4 regions of the Pseudomonas sp. Pdm06 genome follow, and region 3 is predicted to be linked to each of the others. Evidence: predicted binding sites of a transcription regulator. Region 3 holds the regulator's gene; each other region holds the start of a gene.
What was found. Region 3 encodes FliA, which starts transcription of late flagellar genes. Its sites were predicted from a motif close to CTAAAGTTTNNNNNNNNNNNGCCGNTAA; they were not measured.

Region 1: a site for FliA is predicted at 3,889-3,916, ahead of IB266_RS19055 (methyl-accepting chemotaxis protein). Genes of this name have one in related genera too.
Region 2: a site for FliA is predicted at 3,001-3,028, ahead of IB266_RS10745 (flagellar protein MotY). Genes of this name have one in related genera too.
Region 4: a site for FliA is predicted at 3,486-3,513, ahead of motA (flagellar motor stator protein MotA). Genes of this name have one in related genera too.

The regions. Positions count from the first base shown of each region.
Region 1 covers NZ_JACVAH010000011.1:219,966-225,250, forward strand. The annotation lists gene IB266_RS19045 (class 1 fructose-bisphosphatase) at 195-1,205, shown strand; gene IB266_RS19050 (DUF924 family protein) at 1,209-1,805, shown strand; gene IB266_RS19055 (methyl-accepting chemotaxis protein) at 1,919-3,811, opposite strand; gene IB266_RS19060 (hypothetical protein) at 4,096-4,350, shown strand; gene IB266_RS19065 (lipocalin family protein) at 4,382-4,951, shown strand; gene IB266_RS19070 (formimidoylglutamate deiminase) at 5,072-5,285, opposite strand, start outside.
Region 2 covers NZ_JACVAH010000005.1:163,988-169,272, reverse strand. The annotation lists partial or broken gene IB266_RS10755 (hypothetical protein) at 1-227, shown strand, start outside; gene IB266_RS10750 (argininosuccinate synthase) at 556-1,773, opposite strand; gene IB266_RS10745 (flagellar protein MotY) at 1,902-2,903, opposite strand; gene pyrC (dihydroorotase) at 3,096-4,142, shown strand; gene rnt (ribonuclease T) at 4,139-4,816, shown strand; gene IB266_RS10730 (peroxiredoxin) at 5,012-5,285, opposite strand, start outside.
Region 3 covers NZ_JACVAH010000001.1:80,425-85,709, forward strand. The annotation lists gene flhA (flagellar biosynthesis protein FlhA) at 1-187, shown strand, start outside; gene flhF (flagellar biosynthesis protein FlhF) at 199-1,548, shown strand; gene fleN (flagellar synthesis regulator FleN) at 1,664-2,494, shown strand; gene fliA (RNA polymerase sigma factor FliA) at 2,491-3,234, shown strand; gene IB266_RS00345 (chemotaxis response regulator CheY) at 3,401-3,772, shown strand; gene IB266_RS00350 (protein phosphatase CheZ) at 3,791-4,576, shown strand; gene IB266_RS00355 (chemotaxis protein CheA) at 4,607-5,285, shown strand, end outside.
Region 4 covers NZ_JACVAH010000010.1:199,979-205,263, reverse strand. The annotation lists gene orn (oligoribonuclease) at 1-186, opposite strand, end outside; gene rsgA (small ribosomal subunit biogenesis GTPase RsgA) at 296-1,327, shown strand; gene motB (flagellar motor protein MotB) at 1,516-2,562, opposite strand; gene motA (flagellar motor stator protein MotA) at 2,566-3,417, opposite strand; gene IB266_RS17830 (HDOD domain-containing protein) at 3,584-5,122, shown strand; gene IB266_RS17825 (rhodanese-like domain-containing protein) at 5,165-5,285, shown strand, end outside.

The DNA.
Region 1 (5,285 bases), on a different contig from region 3:
CGTTCGTCGAAACAACTCGGTCAACTGTGGGAGCGAGCTTGCTCGCGATGGCGTCCTCTCAATCGACAGAAATATCCAAGCGAGCCGCCACCCCGTGAACTCAATCCTCCATATCCCGTCTCATAGGAGGAATTAAGTCCCGACTCGCGCTAAACTGCGCTGGTTTTTCCGCCCCCTATTCTTCGGAGCCGTCCATGTCCCGCGTTACCTTGAGTCGCTATTTGATTGAGCAGACCCGCAGCAACAATACCCCTGCCGATCTGCGCTTTTTGATCGAAGTGGTGGCGCGTGCGTGCAAGGAAATCAGCCACGCCGTCTCCAAAGGCGCGTTGGGTGGTGTCCTGGGCAGCATGGGCACCGAAAACGTGCAGGGTGAAGTGCAGAAGAAGCTCGACGTGCTGTCCAACGAAATCCTGCTCGAAGCCAACGAATGGGGTGGTCACCTGGCCGGCATGGCGTCCGAGGAAATGGACAATGCCTACCAGATCCCGGGCAAGTATCCCAAGGGTGCCTACCTGCTGGTGTTCGACCCACTGGACGGTTCGTCGAACATCGACATCAACGCGCCGGTCGGCACCATCTTCTCGGTACTGCGTTGCCCGAACGAGTACCTGAGCCAGAACGAAGCCCTGAATGAAAAGGCCTTCCTGCAGCCGGGCACCGAGCAGGTCGCCGCCGGTTATGCCATCTACGGCCCCCAGACCATGCTGGTGCTGACCCTGGGTGACGGCGTCAAGGGCTTCACCCTGGACCGTGAGATGGGCAGCTTCGTACTGACCCACGAAGACATCACCATTCCTGAAACCACCCAGGAATTCGCCATCAACATGTCCAACCAGCGTCACTGGGAAGCCCCGGTGAAACGCTACGTCGAAGAATTGCTGGCAGGCGAAGAAGGCCCGCTGAAGAAGAACTACAACATGCGCTGGGTCGCCGCGATGGTTGCCGACGTGCACCGGATCCTGACCCGTGGCGGCTTGTTCATGTACCCGCGCGACAGCCGCGAGCCGTCCAAGCCGGGCAAGCTGCGCCTGATGTACGAAGCCAACCCGATGTCGTTCCTGGTGGAACAGGCGGGCGGCGCTTCCACCGACGGTCACCAGCGCATCCTCGATATCAAGCCTGAAGGTCTGCACCAGCGCGTGGCCGTGTTCCTCGGTTCGAAGGAAGAAGTGGCTCGCGCCACGGCTTACCACAAGGAGTAAAGCATGGCCGAGCCCTGGCAGCCGTTGCTCGATTGGTGGTTTGGTGCAGCCAAGACACCGGACGAAATATCGGCTGACAGGGGCAAGCTGTGGTTCGGCAAAGGCCATGATCGCCAGGCGCAAGAGCGCTTCGGCGATCGGGTCGAGCAGGCACTGGCCGGCGGATTGACCGATTGGGCGCAACGCCCGGAAGGTTGGCTGGCCCTGGTGCTACTGCTCGATCAACTCCCGCGGATGATCTTTCGCGACACCCCCGAGGCTTTTTCCGGTGACCTGCGTGCCCAAGCACTGGTGGCTCAAGGCATGGCGGCGGGTTTCGACCGGCAACTCAAACCGATCCAGCGCGTCTTCATCTACCTGGTACTCGAACACTGCGAAAACCTGGCGGTGCAGAACGAGGCCGTGTCGCGGTTTATCGACCTGGTGCGAGAGCAACGGGAGGCGGAACGGGCGGTGTTTGAAGACAACCTGGATTATGCCGAGCGGCACCAGAAGATCATTGCCCGGTTTGGACGGTTCCCCCATCGCAATGCGGTGTTGGGGCGTGAGTCCACGGTTGAGGAAGTAGAGTTTTTGAACAGGCCTGGGTCCAGGTTCTGATTCTTTCGATCTAGCTGACGCCGCTATCGCGAGCAAGCTCGCTCCCACATTGATGACTTCGAACGCGGTCAATTGTGGGAGCGAGCTTGCTCGCGATGGGGCCCTTGAAAGCGCTAGATCCGGAAACTACCCACCAACTGCTTCAACCGCGCCGCCTGCTGCTCAAGGTCGGAACAGGCCCGCAAGGTGGCTTGCAGGTTTTCCACGCCTTCCTGGTTCAGCGTGTTGATCTCGGTGATGTCGACGTTGATCGACTCCACCACGGCGGTCTGTTCTTCAGTGGCGGTGGCCACGGATTGGTTCATGCCGTCGATTTCACCGATACGCTGGGTCACGCTGCCCAGTCGCTCGCCGGCCTGGTTGGCGATGCCGACGCTGCTTTCGCTCTGGCGCTGGCTATCGGTCATGGTCAGCACCGCTTCCCGTGCGCCGACTTGCAGCTCTTCGATCATCTTCTGCACTTGCTGCGCCGAGTCCTGGGTGCGGTGCGCCAGGTTGCGCACTTCATCGGCTACCACCGCGAAGCCGCGCCCGGCTTCACCGGCCCGGGCCGCCTCGATGGCGGCGTTGAGGGCGAGCAGGTTGGTCTGCTGGGAAATGCTGGTGATCACCTCGAGGATCTGGCCGATGTTCACTGTGTTGCTGTTCAGCGTTTCGATGTTGCCGCACGAATCGCTGATCTTGGCCGACAACTGCTGCATGGCCGCGATGGTTTTATCCACGACTTGCTGGCCGTCTTCGGCCAGGTTGCGGGCCTCGCTGGAATGTTGCGAGGCGAGGGCGGCGTTCTGGGCGATTTCCTGGGCGGCGGCGCCAAGCTGGTTGATGGCCGCGGCCACGCTGCTGGTGCGCGACGCCTGCTGGTCGGAGTTGAACATCGACGAGTTGGACGCACTGACCACGCGCAAGGCGACTTCGTTGACCTGGCCGGTGGCCGAGGCCACTTCGCGGATCGAGGTGTGAATGCGTTCGACAAAACGGTTGAACGACGTGCCCAGTGCGCCGAATTCGTCATGGCCGTGAATGACCAGGCGCCGGGTCAGGTCGCCTTCGCCTTCGGCGATGTCATGCATGGCGCGGCCCATGGTCAGCAACGGTTGCATCAGCACGCGGATCAACATGCCCAGCAGGGCGATGATGAACACCACCGCGATGACCATGGCGATCAGCGCCGACGTACGGAACTCACTGAGCATCGCCAGCGCGGTGTCCTTGTCGAGCACCAGCGCCACGTACCAGTCGGCGCCCGGCACGCCGTTGACGCGGGTGAAGGAGATGAATTGGGTCTTGCCGTCGAGGTCGACTTCCTTCACGCCCGGGCTGATTTGCGGCGCGCCGTTGGGGTAGGCCTCGGCCAGGGTCTTGAGCACGCGCTTGCTGTCGGGGTGGATCAGGATCTTGCCGTCGGCGCTGACGATGAACGCGTGGCCGTGGCCGCCGAAGTTCAGCGAGTTGATGATGGCGCTGACGCTGGACAGGTCAATGTCCGCACCGGCCACGCCAATCATCTGCCCCTGGCGCTGTACCGGCGTGGCGACGGTGATCACCAGCTTGCCCGACGAGGCGGCGATGTACGGTTCGGTGACGATGGTTTGCTGTGCGCTGTTGGCGGCCTTGTACCAGCCACGGGCACGTGGGTCGTAGTCGGCGGCGCGATTGCCGGCCGGTACCGAGAACATCACGCCGTCGGTGCCGCCGAAATAGCTGAGCTGAAAGTTGCCGGTGTAGGCCGGCAGGCCCACGGCGCGCTTGAGGCTGTCGGCACTGCTGCCGTCCACGGCGATCTGCTGGGCCAGCGATTGCAGCAATTGGATACGGCCGTCGACCCACGTCTGGATATTACGGCTGGTCAGGTTGCCGAGTTCCTGCATGGAGGTCTCGGTGCTGGCGTGCAGGCTTTGGCGTTGACGATAGTCGTTGAACAGGATGAAACAGGCGAATGCAACGGCCACCACGAGGGCGGCAGCCAGCAGGATTTTATGGCTGAATTTCATGTTTCTGGTCATTAAGAACACTACCGCGGAGGGACGGGTCAGGAAGGGGTGTCAATTTGCCATAGCGCAGGATTTTGCGCTGTTACTTTTTATCGGCGCAAAAGCCCGGCCCATCAGGCGTCAGGGGCCCAATCCCGACGAAAGGTACGACGGCGTCACAAACCGGTTGATTCATCGATGAAACACCTCTGCACAGCCAATAAATACTGGGGGTGTCAGGGAACCAGATAGGGGTTTTCTCTTCTAAGGATCAGGTTGGCACCCTGCCACCTCCCTTCCGTTCCAGGAGTTACACCATGTCGCTGCGATCTATCGCTCTGCTGTTTATGTGCGTCGTGTTGACCGCATGCAGCAAGGTCAACCAGGAAAACTATTCGAAACTGTCGGCTGGCATGCCCAAGGCCGAAGTCGAAACGTTGCTGGGGAAACCGACCGATTGTTCAGGCGCGCTCGGCATGTCCAGCTGTACCTGGGGCGACCAGAAAAGCTTTATCAGCGTGCAGTACGCCGGTGACAAAGTGTTGATGTTTTCCGGCCAAGGCCTGAAGTAAACCGAGGCCAAAGGCCTGCGGGAGAAAAATAATGATGCGGTTAGTTTTTGTGCTTTTGGCTGGCCTGGTATTGGCCGGCTGTGCCACTTCTGGCGAAGATCCGTTGGCGCCCAAGACGGTCAACAGCGTCAATCTCAAGCGTTACCAAGGGACCTGGTATGAGTTGGCCCGTCTGCCCATGTATTTCCAGCGCAATTGCGCGCAATCGGAAGCTCACTACATCCTCAAGCCAGACGGCAACGTGGGTGTGCTCAATCGCTGCCTGACCTCGGACTGGCAGTGGGAGGAAGCCAGGGGCACGGCCACGCCGCAGGTGCCGGGCAAGACCGACAAGCTCTGGGTCGAGTTCGACAACTGGTTTTCACGGATCGTGCCGGGCGTGGCGAAAGGGCAATATTGGGTGCTGTACGTCAGCGATGACTACAAGACCGCCATCGTCGGCGACCCGAGCCGCCGCTACATGTGGCTGCTGTCCCGCACACCGACCGTCAATAGCGTCGTGCGCGAGGAGCTGCTGAGCAAGGCGCGCCAGCAGGGCTATGACACGACACGACTGATCTGGCGCGCGTCGGATCGGCAGATGGCCAAGACTTCGAATTGATCGGCTCCTGAGAACCCATGTGGGAGCGAGCTTGCTCGCGATGACGGACTTTCAGCCAACCTCAGTGTTGAATGTGAAGGCCTCATCGCGAGCAAGCTCGCTCCCACATTTTTATCCGCGTCAGTCTAGAAGTTCGCGCAATACCTGGGTAAACGCCCGGGCACTTTCCTCTTCGCCGGCATGACGCCCATCACGCACAACCCACCGTCCACCGACCATCACATCCCGCACCTGACGATCGCCGCCGGCAAACAACCAGCGATTGAGAATCCCGTCGCCATTGGCCGTGGCCAGGTACGGATCGTTGCCATCGAGCACCAGCCAGTCGGCGCGC
Region 2 (5,285 bases), on a different contig from region 3:
CCATGACCCTTATCGCCATATTCGCAACTTTATCCGAAACGTCCGCGGCTATTTCCCTGCCTTTTCTGGATGACCAGGACCGTGAGTATTACCTCTGGTTCCTGATCAGCTTTCCCTTTTATTTATTGCTGCTTTTTTTCATCACCCTCAACTTCAATTATCGTTCCTTGTATTCACCTTCGGATTTCCGCAAGAGCAAACACTTCATAAAGACCATGGATGACGCGACCTGTCGGCGCAAACGAATGCTACGTCGGGCGGGCAAGGACCAACGGCGGCGACTGATAGGTCTTCATCGCCCCAGGTATGAACCGCCGGACACCTTTTGCATCCTATGCCGCCAATCCCGCCGCCTGAGCGAAACTTGCCGACCTGAGCATTTGAAGCACGCCGGCATCGTCGTGTACGTCATTTACCACCACGCAGACCTTGCAACCCACGGGCAGGATGGATGAGCCATCAGGAGACAGTGCTGCAGACAATAGGCTGCCCATGCAAAACAGAGGGCAAAAAAAACGGCCTGCTCAAGGCAGGCCGTTTTTTATATCGCCAGGCTCAGAACAGCTTGCGACCCTTGTTCGCCGCGATGCGCATGCGCAGGGCGTTGAGCTTGATGAAGCCGGCCGCGTCGGCCTGGTTGTAGGCACCGCCGTCTTCTTCGAAGGTCGCGATGTTGGCGTCGAACAGCGACTCGTCGGACTTACGCCCGGTGACGATCACGTTGCCCTTGTACAGCTTCAGGCGTACCACGCCATTCACATGAGCCTGGGAGGCGTCGATCATCTGCTGCAGCATCAGACGCTCAGGGCTCCACCAGTAGCCGGTGTAGATCAGGCTGGCGTACTTGGGCATCAGCTCGTCCTTGAGGTGAGCCACTTCGCGGTCCAGGGTGATCGATTCGATCGCCCGGTGAGCGCGCAGCATGATGGTGCCGCCCGGGGTTTCGTAGCAGCCGCGGGACTTCATGCCGACATAGCGGTTCTCGACGATGTCCAGACGACCGATGCCGTGTTCGCCGCCGATGCGGTTCAGGGTCGCCAGCACGGTGGCCGGGCTCATTTCCACGCCGTCCAGGGCGACGATATCGCCATTGCGATAGGTCAGCTCCAGGTATTGCGGAGTATCCGGGGCCTTCTCCGGGGAGACGGTCCAGCGCCACATGTCTTCTTCGTGCTCGGTCCAGGTGTCTTCCAGCACGCCGCCTTCATAGGAGATGTGCAGCAGGTTGGCGTCCATCGAGTACGGGGATTTCTTCTTGCCGTGACGCTCGATTGGAATCGCGTGCTTCTCGGCGTAGTCCATCAGTTTTTCACGGGACAGCAAGTCCCATTCACGCCACGGGGCGATGACTTTCACGCCCGGCTTGAGGGCATAGGCGCCCAGCTCGAAACGCACCTGGTCGTTGCCTTTGCCGGTAGCGCCGTGGGAAATGGCATCGGCGCCGGTTTCGTTGGCGATTTCGATCAGGCGCTTGGCAATCAACGGACGGGCGATGGACGTACCCAGCAGGTACTCGCCTTCGTAAACGGTGTTGGCGCGGAACATCGGGAACACGAAGTCGCGGACGAACTCTTCGCGCAGGTCATCGATGTAGATCTCTTTGACGCCCATGGCCTGGGCCTTGGCGCGTGCAGGCTCGACTTCCTCGCCCTGCCCCAGGTCAGCGGTGAAGGTCACCACTTCGCAGTTATAAGTGTCCTGCAGCCACTTGAGGATCACCGAAGTGTCCAGGCCGCCGGAATACGCCAGAACGACCTTGTTTACGTCCGCCATGCCATCACTCCACGGGTTCTACGGAAAGCCGTGAAGTCTAACGTCCAGCGCGGATAATTTACAGGGGCGCGACAGCTTATGACGACGAAGCGACAGATTATGTCGAACGCGCGACGGTCAAAATCGAATCAGGAGGTCCGCGCGGTCGCCCCGACGGGCGTGGGTGCCGGTGTCTTGGCCGGTGCAGCGGTGGGCGCAGCGGTTGGCGCCGGCGCTTTGGCAGGAGGCGCAGCAGGTGCAGGCAGCGCGGCGGGAGGCTGGGGTGCCGGTGCTTCGCTAGCCGCCACGCGCTCGAGGCGCACGACCACCCGACGGTTCTTCGCCCGGTTGGCGGCGTTGGTGTTGGGCACCAGGGGATAACGCTCGCCGTGGAAGCGCAGGGTAATCTGCGACTCCTGGAAACCATTGGCCTTGAAGAAATCCTGGACCGCCAGGGCCCGGCGGCGCGACAGCTCGCGGTTGGTCAGGCGATTGCCGCTGTTGTCGGAGTGACCGTCAAGCTCGACATGATTGACGCTCGGATCGGCCTTGATGAAGTCGAGCATCACCTGCAACTGAGCCTTGGCATGGGCATCGAGTTCGACTTCTTCGCCGGGGAAGCCGATCTGGGTCTGTTTCACCTGCTCGAAATTCTTCGGCAACAGTTTCGCCACGCAGCCCTGGTAGTCATTGAAGGCCTTGTTGAACCGCACCGGCAGCAAGCGCACTTCCGAAACCCGCCCGTCCTCGGTGTTGCGGCGCACGACGGGGCTGCGACCTTCCATCAGCCCACTGATCAAGCGGCCGGCCTGGACCTGGGAGCTGTTGAACAGCACGTCGCCACTGCCGATCCTGACCGAACCGAGGTTGATATCGCCGCGCCCCGGTTGCCACGGTGCGGCGGCTGCCAGCAAGGTGGCCGAACCGCCGCCCAGCATCGGGTTATAGCTCTTGAGGCGGAACGTGGCCTGTTCGCCCGCCCGGCGCACGAACTCGCCAGTGCCGAAATCGGTGATCGGCTGGCTCAGCCGGCACTCGAACTTGTCGCCTTCGACCGTCCACTCAATGCTCTCCAGACGGGTCTGGAAAGTGAGCGCCATGGCGGGAAGGCTGGCAAACACACTGAGCAAGGCTAGATAACGCTGGCGCACGGGAGGCTCCACTGACTTTTATACAAAGATCGACGCATGCTTGAGGGCATGACGCCTGTCCGGGGCACTGCACGGATTCGTGGCACACCTGTAGGAGCTATCGGTAAGTTGTGGCAGAACTTGATAGCGGGTGCCTGAATCGGTCTTTTCCGGTAGCATTCCCCAGAGTTTGACCCGCCTGGAAGCCCCCCAATGTCCGACCGCCTGACCCTGCTGCGTCCCGACGACTGGCATATTCATCTTCGCGATGGTGCTGTGTTGACCCATACCGTCGCCGATGTCGCGCGCACCTTCGGGCGCGCAATCATCATGCCTAACCTGGTTCCGCCCGTGCGCGACGCCGCCGAGGCCGATGGCTATCGCCAGCGTATCCTCGCCGCGCGCCCGGCTGGCAGCCGCTTCGAACCGCTGATGGTGCTTTACCTCACCGACCGCACCCAGCCCGAAGAGATTCGCGACGCCAAGGCCAGCGGTTTTGTCCATGCCGCCAAGCTGTATCCCGCCGGCGCGACGACCAACTCCGATTCCGGTGTCACCAGCATCGACAAGATCTTCCCGGCGCTGGAGGCCATGGCCGAAGTCGGCATGCCGTTGTTGATCCATGGTGAGGTTACCCGGGGCGACGTCGATGTGTTCGACCGCGAGAAAATCTTCATCGACGAACACATGCGCCGCGTCGTGGAGCGTTTCCCGACCCTCAAGGTAGTGTTCGAACACATCACCACCGGCGATGCCGTGCAGTTCGTCAACGAGGCCCCGGCCAACGTCGGCGCGACCATTACCGCCCACCACCTGCTGTACAACCGCAACCACATGCTGGTGGGCGGGATCCGGCCGCACTTCTATTGCCTGCCGATCCTCAAGCGCAATACCCACCAGGAAGCCTTGCTGGACGCCGCTACCAGCGGCAGCGCCAAGTTTTTCCTCGGCACCGACTCGGCGCCCCACGCCCGTCACGCCAAGGAAGCAGCCTGCGGTTGCGCCGGTTGCTACACCGCCTATGCCGCCATCGAGATGTACGCCGAGGCGTTCGAACAGCGCAATGCGCTGGAAAAACTCGAAGGCTTCGCCAGCCTGCATGGCCCGCGCTTCTATGGCCTGCCGGTGAACACCGACCGTATTACCCTGGTCCGTGACGAATGGACCGCCCCTGTCAGCCTGCCCTTCGGCGAGCAGACTGTCATCCCGCTGCGCGCCGGTGAAAAACTGCGCTGGCGCCTGCTGGAGGAAAACGCGTGAGTGAAGATCATTTCGACGACGAACTGGACGGCAACGGTGGTTCGGGCGGCGCCCGTCACCCCATGGCCGCGCGGTTCCGTGGTTATCTGCCGGTCGTCGTCGATGTAGAAACCGGTGGTTTCAATTCCGCCACCGACGCCTTGCTGGAAATCGCCGCGACCACCATCGGCATGGACGAAAAAGGCTTTGTGTTCCCTGACCACACCTATTTCTTCCGTGTCGAACCGTTCGAGGGCGCCAACGTCGAAGCGGCGGCTTTGGAGTTCACCGGGATCAAGCTCGATCACCCGTTGCGCATGGCGGTCAGCGAAGAAACGGCCCTGACCGACATCTTCCGTGGTGTGCGCAAGGCGCTCAAGGCCAACGGTTGCAAGCGCGCGATCCTGGTCGGCCACAACAGCAGCTTCGACCTGGGCTTTCTCAACGCCGCCGTCGCGCGCCTGGACATGAAGCGCAACCCGTTCCACCCGTTCTCCAGCTTCGACACCGCGACCCTGGCTGGCCTGGCGTATGGCCAGACCGTCCTGGCCAAGGCGTGCCAGGCAGCCGACATCGATTTCGATGGCCGTGAGGCGCACTCGGCCCGCTACGACACCGAGAAGACCGCCGAGCTGTTCTGCGGCATCGTCAACCGGTGGAAAGAGATGGGCGGCTGGCAGGATTTCGACGACTAAAGAGCAGCGCCACTCTGTGGGAGCAAAGCTTGCTCGCGACACAGGCGCCTCGGTTTTTGGAAGACCGCATCGCTGCCATCGCGGGCAAGCCTTGCTCCCACAGATAAATCCCCTCGCCACAGGACTGTGTTCTGCTTTGGAACACCCATAAAAAAACCGGCCCATCGAGGCCGGTTTTTTTATGCCTGGAGGCGCTTACAGCTTGTCGCTGTGCTCGCCCAGGTAAGCGGCAACGCCTTCAGGCGATGCGGTCATGCCCTTGTCGCCTTTTTTCCAGTTGGCCGGGCAGACTTCGCCGTGCTCTTCGTGGAATTGCAGCGCGTCGACCAGACGGATCAACTCTTCCATGTTACGGCCCAGCGGCAGGTCGTTGATGATCTGCGAACGGACAACGCCCTTGTCGTCGATCAGGAAGGCACCACGGAAGGCCACGCCGCCTTCGGACTCAACGTCGTAGGCCTTGGCGATT
Region 3 (5,285 bases):
GATCGAAGCAGCCCAGCGGCAGGAGATGCAAGGCCAACCGGTGATCCTGCTGGTGGCCGGTCCGATTCGCGCGATGCTCTCGCGATTCGGTCGCCTCGCGGTCCCGGGGCTGCATGTGCTGGCGTACCAGGAAATACCGGACAACAAGCAAGTGACCATCGTTGCGACAGTAGGGCCCAACGGCTGAGGTAGTGGTTTATGCAAGTGAAGCGTTTTTTCGCCGCCGACATGCGTCAGGCCATGAAACTGGTTCGTGACGAGCTGGGCGCTGAAGCAGCCATCATTGGCAACCGTCGTATCGCCGGCGGTGTCGAGCTGACGGCGGCCCTGGATTACAAACTGTCTGCGCTGGCCCCGCGGGTTCCGAACATGGAACTCGAAGACGAGCTGCGCAAGACCCAGTCGCGCATCGCCAGCGCCCAGGCCGAACTGAGCCTGCGCAGCAGCGAAGGCGAGGGTGCCGCGGGCACCAATCGTCAATTGTTCGCCGGTCAGCCGCTGACCGCCGGCCTGCCGTTGACTGCTGCCGAGCCGCTGATCGAGCAGGCCCAGGCCGAACCGCGTCGTCCGGAGCCGGCACCCGCCGCGCCTGCCCGCGGTCTCGACCCGCGCGCCCTGGACTCGATGCGCTTCGAGCTCAACAGCCTGCGCGAGCTGATGGAAGTCCAACTCGGCTCCCTGGCCTGGAACCAACTGCAAGGCAGCCGTCCGGCCCAGGCCAACCTGTGGCGTCGCCTGCAACGCATCGGCTTGTCCGGCCCGTTATCCCGGGACCTGCTGGCGCTGATCAATGGTATCGAAGAGCCTCGCCAGGCCTGGCGCATGTTGCTGGCGCACCTGGCGCGGATGATCGCCACGCCGGAAGTCGAGCCGCTAGAGGAGGGCGGGGTGATTGCCATGGTCGGTCCTGCCGGCATGGGCAAGACCACCACCCTGGCCAAGCTCGCCGCCCGCTACGTACTCAAATACGGCGCCCAGAGCATCGCCCTGGTGAGCATGGACAGTTTCCGCATCGGTGCCCAGGAACAACTCAAGACCTTGGGCCGGATCCTCAATGTGTCGGTGACCCATGTGGATCCGGGCCAATCCCTGGCCCAGGCGCTGGAGCCGCTGCTGCGCAAGCGCGTCGTGCTGATCGATACCGCCGGCCTGCAAGCCAGCGATCCGGCCCTGCGCATGCAGCTCGAAAGCCTGGCCGGACGCGGTATCAAGTCAAAAAATTATCTCGTGTTGGCAACCACCAGCCAGAAACAGGTTCTAACCGCCGCATACCACAGCTACAAACGCTGCGGACTGGCTGGCTGCATCCTGACTAAGCTGGACGAAACGGCAAGCCTGGGCGAGGTGTTGAGCCTGGCGATCGGTCATGAACTGCCGGTGGCCTACCTGACCGATGGGCCGCGGATCCCGGATGATTTGCATCTGCCGCGCCGTCATCAACTGGTCAGCCGTGCCGTGAGTGTGCAAATGCAGGAAGAACCCAGCGAAGAAGCCATGGCTGACATGTTCGCTGACATCTACCACAGCCCGACCAAGCAGGTCGGCTGAGGTAATCATGAATATTTTTTGTACCTACATCGATGGTCTGCCATGCATTGTTCCTTATGCGAACGCGCAGCCAGTAATGTGGCCTCCGTCTAAGAAGACAAGGTAAAGAACGAACATGGGCAGCATGCATCCCGTACAGGTGATCGCGGTGACCGGCGGCAAAGGTGGCGTCGGGAAGACTAACGTGTCAGTGAACTTGTCCCTGGCTCTGGCAGAGCTTGGCCGACGGGTCATGCTGCTGGACGCCGACCTGGGCCTGGCGAACGTCGACGTGCTGCTGGGACTTACCCCCAAACGCACCCTGGCGGACGTGATCGAGGGCCGTTGCGAACTGCGCGACGTGCTGTTGCAGGGACCTGGCGGGATTCGCATCGTGCCGGCTGCCTCCGGCACCCAGAGCATGGTTCACCTGACCCCGGCCCAGCACGCGGGCCTGATCCAGGCCTTCAGCGACATCGGCGACAACCTCGATGTGCTGGTGATCGACACCGCGGCCGGCATCGGCGACTCGGTCGTCAGTTTCGTCCGCGCCGCCCAGGAAGTGCTGCTGGTGGTCTGCGACGAACCGACGTCCATCACCGACGCCTACGCCCTGATCAAACTGCTGAACCGCGACTATGGCATGAACCGCTTCCGCGTCCTGGCCAATATGGCCCAGAGCCCGCAGGAAGGGCGCAACCTGTTCGCCAAGTTGACCAAGGTCACCGATCGCTTCCTGGACGTCGCCCTACAATACGTCGGCGCCGTGCCGTACGACGAAAGCGTACGCAAGGCCGTCCAGAAGCAACGCGCCGTTTATGAAGCTTTTCCACGTTCCAAATGCGCGCTGGCGTTCAAGGCGATCGCCCAGAAGGTCGATACCTGGCCACTGCCGGCCAACCCCCGCGGGCATCTGGAATTTTTCGTCGAGCGTCTTGTGCAACAAACAGCAGGGCCCGTGCTATGACAGCCAGCGGTTACAACCATCTCTACAAAAAATCGGCACGGGACGCCCAGTACGAATTGATCGAGCGTTATGCGCCACTGGTCAAGCGTATTGCCTACCACTTGCTGGCGCGGTTGCCGGCCAGTGTCCAGGTCGAGGACTTGATCCAGGCCGGCATGATCGGCCTGCTTGAAGTGTCGAACAAATACGACGCCAGCAAAGGTGCCAGTTTCGAGACCTATGCCGGTATCCGCATTCGCGGGGCGATGCTCGATGAGGTCCGCAAGGGCGATTGGGCGCCGCGTTCGGTGCACCGCAATACCCGCATGGTCAGTGACGCGATTCGGGCAATTGAAGCTAAAACCGGGCGTGACGCTAAAGATCACGAAGTTGCGGCCGAACTCCAGTTGAGTCTCGACGATTATTACGGGATTTTGAACGATACCTTGGGCAGCCGCCTGTTCAGTTTCGACGACCTGTTGCAGGACGGCGAACACGAAGGGCTGCACGAGGATAACGCGAGTGCTCACATGGAGCCGTCGCGTGACCTGGAAGATGAACGTTTCCAGAGTGCGCTGGCGGATGCGATTGCCAATTTGCCGGAGCGTGAGCGGCTGGTCTTGGCGCTGTACTACGACGAAGAGCTGAACCTCAAGGAAATCGGTGAGGTCCTGGGGGTCAGCGAATCGCGGGTCAGCCAGTTACACAGCCAGTGCGCGGCCCGTTTGCGGGGGCGTTTGGGGGAGTGGCGAGCGCGTTGACAGGCAGTGTGGGGACACTGCGACGAGGCTGGCCTGGCAGGTGCTGTGCCAGTCTCCATCCGTTGTGCTCCAGACCGTTGTCGAGTGTTGTGCCGGATTGATTGAAATGGCGCGTCCAGGTGCTGGGCGCGTTTAAGACTGCTTGGAGGTCGAATTGGACAAGAACATGAAAATCCTCATCGTTGATGACTTCTCAACGATGCGGCGGATCATTAAAAACCTGTTGCGTGACCTTGGGTTCACCAACACGGCCGAAGCAGATGACGGGACCACTGCGCTCCCGATGTTGCACAGTGGCAACTTCGATTTTCTGGTCACCGACTGGAACATGCCAGGCATGACCGGTATCGACCTGCTGCGCCAGGTGCGTGCCGACGAAAAACTCAAGCATCTCCCGGTGTTGATGGTCACTGCCGAAGCCAAGCGCGAGCAGATCATCGAAGCGGCCCAGGCCGGTGTGAACGGCTATGTGGTCAAACCCTTCACGGCCCAGGCGTTGAAAGAGAAGATCGAAAAAATCTTCGAACGCATCGGTTAACGGCGCCACGGGGGAGCTATGGACAACGAATCTTCAATGGGCGATTTCGAATCGACCCTGAAAAAACATGCCCGCGAACTGGTCGACAGCCTTGAGAAAGGTCGCTTTGGCGATGCGGTTCAAATGATCCATGAGCTCAACCAGACCCGTGACCGCGGTCTGTATCAGGAAGTGGGCAAGCTCACGCGTGAACTGCACAGTGCGATTGTCAATTTCCAGATCGACCCGCATATGCCGCAGGCCGAGGAAGTCTCACAGATCACCGACGCCACCGAGCGCCTGGGGTATGTGGTCAAGCTGACCGAAGCCGCGGCCAACCGCACCATGGACCTGGTGGAAAGCGCAACGCCGCTGGTCAATGGCCTGAGCGAAGAGGCCCAGGCCTTGAGCACCGACTGGGGCCGGTTCATGCGTCGCGAAGTCGGTGCTGAAGAGTTTCGGGAGCTGGCCCGTCGGGTCGACGGTTTCCTGACGCGCAGCAGCACCGAGAACCGCGCCGTGGCAAGCAACCTCAACGACATTCTGCTGGCCCAGGACTATCAAGACCTGACCGGCCAGGTGATCAAGCGTGTGACCCAGTTGGTCACCGAAGTGGAAAGCAACCTGCTCAAACTGGTGTTGATGGCTAGCCAGGTCGACCGCTTTGCAGGCATCGAACACGACCGTGAAGCGATGCTTGCTGAAAAAGATCCACAAAAACATCTCTCTCAGGGTGAAGGTCCGCAAATTCATGCCGATAAAAGAGAAGACGTTATGTCCGGTCAGGACGATGTGGACGATTTGCTGTCCAGCCTTGGATTCTGAGTTTTAGCCCTGTTTTAGGAGCAGCCATTAATGAGCTTCGGCGCCGATGAAGAGATCCTTCAGGATTTCCTGGTTGAGGCCGGCGAGATTCTAGAGCAACTGTCCGAACAGCTGGTCGAGCTGGAAAGCCGACCTGATGATGCGGATCTGCTCAATGCAATTTTTCGCGGTTTCCACACTGTAAAAGGAGGCGCCGGCTTCCTCCAGCTCAACGAGCTGGTGGAGTGCTGTCACATTGCCGAGAACGTGTTCGACATCCTGCGCAAGGGTGAGCGTCGCGTTGACTCGGAATTGATGGACGTGGTGCTCGAAGCGCTGGATGCGGTCAACAGCATGTTCAGCGAAGTGCGCGAGCGCTCGCCGATCACCCCTGCCACCCCTGAGTTGCTCGCCGCGCTGGCACGCCTGGCCGAGCCGCAATCGGCTGACGAAGCGGCGCCGGTTGTCGAAGCGGTGGTTGAAGAACCGGTCGCTGAAGAATCGGGCGACATCACCGATAACGAATTCGAACAACTGCTGGACTCCCTGAATACCGTCAAGGCCCAGGCCGAGGCGCCGGCCGCTCAGGCCGCACCTGCTGCGCAAGCCGCCGGGGCTGGCAGCGATGAAATCACCGATGCCGAGTTCGAGTCGCTGCTCGACCAGCTTCACGGCAAGGGCCAGTTCGCGCCGGATGCGGTCGTCCCGCCGACGGCACCGGCCGCACCGA
Region 4 (5,285 bases), on a different contig from region 3:
CGTGTTCCACTCGTCCATGCCGGCCAGGATTGCGTCGCTGTGGTGGATCGCGATCACCGGGCCTTCGGCCAGGGTGTTGAGGTCGCTGTCGGTGACGATGGTGGCCATTTCGATGATGACGTCGGTGTCAGGATTCAGACCGGTCATTTCCAGGTCGATCCAGATCAGGTTCTGCGGGTTTTGCATAGGGAAGCTCCTCGGCGTAGCCACGCAGTTTAGCTTAGGCAGGCCCTTGGGCGTGCTAAACTCGCCGCCGTTTTACCCTATTCGCTGCATTTCTTCATACGGAACACCCATGGCCAAACGCCAACTCAATCGTCGTCAGAACTGGCGCATCGAAAAGATCCAGGGCGAGCGCGCCGCCCGCGCCGCCAAACGCGAATCCAGTGCTGTCGAAGCCCTGGAGGGTGGCGACCTGGGCCCTGAACAGACCGGCCTGGTGATCGCCCACTTCGGCGTGCAGGTCGAGGTAGAGGCCCAGGAAGGCGAACTGGCCGGCCAGGTGTTCCGCTGCCACTTGCGCGCCAACCTGCCGGCGCTGGTGACGGGCGACCAGGTGGTCTGGCGGGCCGGCAACCAGGGCATCGGCGTGATCGTCGCGCAGTTGCCGCGCCACACCGAGCTGTGTCGGCCGGACAGCCGAGGCCAGCTCAAGCCCGTGGCCGCCAACGTCGACATGATCGTCATCGTGTTCGCCCCGTTGCCCGAGCCCCACGCCAACCTGATCGATCGTTACCTGGTGGCCGCCGAACACGCGGGTATCCGTCCGTTGCTGCTGCTCAACAAGTTCGACCTGATCGACGAACACAACGCCCCGGCGCTGAACGCCCTGCTGTCGGTCTATCGGGATTTGGGTTACCCGGTGCTGGAGGTCTCGGCCCATCACGGCAACGGCATGGAGCAGTTGCAACAGCAACTGGACGGGCGCATCAGTGTGTTCGTCGGCCAGTCTGGCGTGGGCAAGTCTTCGCTGGTCAACAGCCTGCTGCCGGAAGTCGAGACGCGCGTCGGGCCGCTGTCCGAGCTGTCCGGCCAAGGCACCCACACCACCACCACCGCGCGGCTGTTCCATTTCCCTGGCGGCGGTGAATTGATCGACTCGCCGGGTATCCGCGAATTCGGCCTGGGCCACGTCAGCCGGGCCGATGTCGAAGCCGGGTTCATCGAGTTCAACGAGTTGATCGGCACCTGCCGCTTCCGCGACTGCAAGCACGACCGCGAACCCGGTTGCGCCCTGCTCAAGGCCCTGGAAGAAGGTCGCGTGCATCAGCAACGGATGAACAGCTACCGCTCGATCATCGCCAGCCTGCCGGAAAGCGGTTACTGAGCTGAAAGGAAGGGAAGGGAAGCCGGACACCATCGTGGCGAGGGAGCTTGCTCCCGCTGGGCTGCGAAGCGGCCCCAAAACCTGCCAAATGCGGAGCATCAGACACACCGCACCCGCCGGTTTACGACTGCTTCGCAGTCGAGCGGGAGCAAGCTCCCTCGCCACAGGTCCATCGACAAACCTTCAGGTCACTGCGCCGGCGCTCCGGGAGGCTTGGGCGCGGCGTCGTCGAACAGATTCAGCCGCTCGCGCAGTTCATGGGCCGGCACGGGTTGCTGGTCTGCCGGCAACGCGTTCGGATCGACCGCCGCACCTGGTGTGGCGGACGGAGCAGGCGCTTCACCCGGCGCCCCCTCGCCCGGGACCGGATCGGGCGCCGGATCATCGGTTTGCGAGCCCTCGATGGCTTTCTGCGCCTTCTTGGTCAACACCACGATATCGATACGCCGGTTGACCGGGTTGAACGGATCCTTGCGGTCGAACAGCGCCGAAGACGCATAACCGACCACCCGCGCCACCTGCTCGTCCGGATAGCTGCCGGCAACCAGGGCGCGACGGGCCGCGTTGGCGCGGTTGGCGGACAGCTCCCAGTTACCGTAGTCACCCTTGCCGATGTAGGGTTTGGCATCGGTATGACCACTGATACTGATCTTGTTCGGCACCGCCTTGATGGTGTCGGCCATGGCCAGCAGGATGTCCTCGAAATACGGCTTCAGGCGCGCGCTGCCGGAGTCGAACATCGGCCGGTTCTCGGCGTCCATGATCTGGATGCGCAAGCCGTTCGGGGTGATTTCGAACAGGATCTGGTCCTTGAATTTCTGCAGTTGCGGGTTCTCTTCGACCTTGTTCTGCAATTCCTGCAACAGCAGTTCCAGGCGCTCGCGCTCGACCTGTTCGGCCATGCCTTCGACCTGCTCGGAATCCACCGTCACCTTGTCAGGCTGGGGCTGGGACTTGACCTCAGGGTTAAGGGTATTTTCCGGGGCCAGGGTCGGTGAGCCGCCCAGGTCGATGATGTAGGGCGTGCCACTTTCGGAAAAGCCGACCGGGTCCTTGAAGTAGCCGGCGATGGCGATCTTCTGCTCTGGCGTCGCCGTGGACAACAGCCACAGCACCAGGAAGAACGCCATCATCGCCGTCGCGAAGTCGGCGAAGGCGATTTTCCAGGCGCCCCCGTGATGCCCAGCGGCTATGCGCTTGACGCGCTTGATGATGATCGGCTGGTTATTTTCCATAACTTAGCGACCGCGAACCGCTTGTTCCAGCTCGGCGAAGCTTGGACGGTGCGCCGGGTACAGGACCTTGCGCCCGAACTCCACCGCCAACGATGGCGGCATGCCCGAGGCCGAGGCCACCAGGGAAGCCTTGATGGCTTCGTAGATATTGAGCTCTTCCTTGGCGTCATGGGCCAGGGAGGTGGCCAGCGGCCCGAAGAAACCATACGCCGCCAAGATACCGAAGAACGTACCCACCAAGGCCGCACCCACGTGCAGGCCGATGGACTTCTGGTCACCGTCGCCCAGGGAGGCCATGGTCACCACGATCCCCAGTACCGCCGCGACGATACCGAAGCCAGGCATCGCGTCGGCGATCCCGGTGACCGCGTGGGAGGGATGCTCCAGGTCTTCCTTGAGGCTGTACAGCTCCATGTCGAACAGGCCTTCGAGCTCGTGGGGAGCCATGTTGCCGGACGACATGATGCGCAGGTAATCACAGATGAACGCCGTCATGCGGGCGTCCTTGAGCACAGCCGGGTACTTGGCGAAAATCGGGCTGGCGGCGGCATCTTCGATGTCGCCTTCGATCGCCATCATGCCTTCGCGGCGGCTCTTGTTGAGGATCTCGTAGATCAGCCCCAGCACCTCGAGGTAGAAGGTGTGGCTAAAGCGCGAACTGAACATGCCCAGGGATTTCTTGAGCACGTGCATCGTCATATAGCCAGGGTTGGCCTGCAGGAATGCACCGAGGGCCGCGCCACCGATGATCAACACCTCGAAGGGCTGGATCAGGGCGGCAATCTTGCCATGGGAGAGCACGTATCCGCCGAGCACGCTCGCGAACACGACAATGATGCCGATAATTTTAGCCATAGATAGAAAGTACTTATTTAAGTCGGGTTCAAGGTCATATTCGGAAGCTGAAAAATCTCTTCTTCTACTTATCGGCAAAACTGCGCCAGACTATAGGCTGTTCTGGCGAAAAGCCAATTTGCCCCGTTCCGGGCGTAGAGAATTCATACGATGATCACGTCCAGCCATGACTAACGAAACCAAGGTTCCAACGCCCCGACCGACCACCCTCGAAGGTTGGGTGACGCTGCTCAAAGGCGTGCATCTGCCGGTACCCCAGGCCAGCCACGACCTGGTCTGCAAGGCCCTCGCCGACAGCCGCCGCTCCTTGCGCGACATCGCCGACCTGATGCAGGACAGCCCCGCCCTGGCCCTGAGCGTCATCCGCGAAGCCAACCATCACACCCATGGCAGCCTTGCAGAACCTGCGGAAAACCTCGAAGTGGCCATCAACCGCCTCGGCCTCAAGCGTACCGAGGAGTTGCTCGCCCGCTTGCCGTCGTTGCCGGCGCATGAAATACCCATCGCCTTGCGCCAGTTGCAATTGATCAGCCAGCACGCCACGCAACAGGCCAATGGTTTTTTTGCCAGCCGTCTGGCGCGGCTGTGGCAAGACATACACTGGGGCAGCCTGTTGTTCCTGTCGCCGCTCTGGCCCCTGGCCCTGACCCATCCACGATTGCTCGGGGAATGGGAATTGCGGGTCGCCCATAAAGGCGAACCCGCGCCCAAGGTAGAGCGCGAACTGTTCGGCGTCAGCCTGCTGGAAATCTGCCTGGCGCTGGTGGAAACCTGGCGCTTGCCCATCTGGGTGGCGCAAGGGTATCGCCTGCTGCTCAATGAACGCCGCGAGCTGGTGAAAGTCCTGCGCATCGCCCGGGACAGCGAACACCCCCTGCGCCAGCAGAATCGCCTGGACGACGACCCGATCCTGCGACGCTGGCTCAACCAGCCGGCCAACACCGTATTGCTGGCCAACGGCCTGGCACTGGCCGCACAACAGGCCTGGGACAGCCCCGCGCTCACCCGCTGGCAGTACCTCACCAGTTTGTATCTGCAGATGTCGATGGATGAGGTCCAGCAACAGCTGCACCAACAAGCGGCCAACAGCGCCCACCATCACGCCATGCCGGACCTCTGGCACCCGGCCGTGGCGCTGATCTGGCCTTCGGGCAGCCGCCGCATCCATCCCGGCTTGCTGCCCGCCGCCCCGCCCAGCGCCCAAGACCTGAGCCAGTGGCGCACGCAATGCTCCGCCATGCTGGTGGAGCCGAGCCCCTTCCGCAATGCCATGCACCTGACCACCTCGGCACGGGACATCCTGGTGGCCTGTGGCATGCGCCGAGTGATGATCCTGATGGCCGACCGCAACCAGAGCAGCATGCGCGTACACCAGACCGCCGGCCTGCCCAAGGAGGCCGCGGCCATGAGCTTTACCATCAGCCAGAGCAAAATATTGCAGCGGTTGCTGGCCCAGCAGGCCCAGGTTCGCCTGAACCCGGACAACAACGCGCAGTTTTCGGCGCTATTGCCGCCGGGCCTGCGCAGCCTGTTCCGGGGTGAGCACCTGCTGTTGCGCTCACTGACCTGCAATGGCCGGGTGATCATGCTGGTGGCGGTAGACCAGGGCGGCGGGCCGTTCTCGGATATCACCGTGCAAGCCTTCGGCAAAACCGTGCAATGCATCGAAAGGGCCCTGCATACCTTTACCAACCGCGGTCGCTGAACTTGCTACAATCCTTTCCCTTTGCGCCCCTGGAGACCTCACATGCCTGACTTCTCTGGCTTGCCGCTGGTGATCGAGCCGAGCGAACTGCTGCCGCGTCTCGACGCCCGCGAACTGATTCTGGTGGATCTGACCAGCGCCGCGCGCTACAGCACCGGGCACA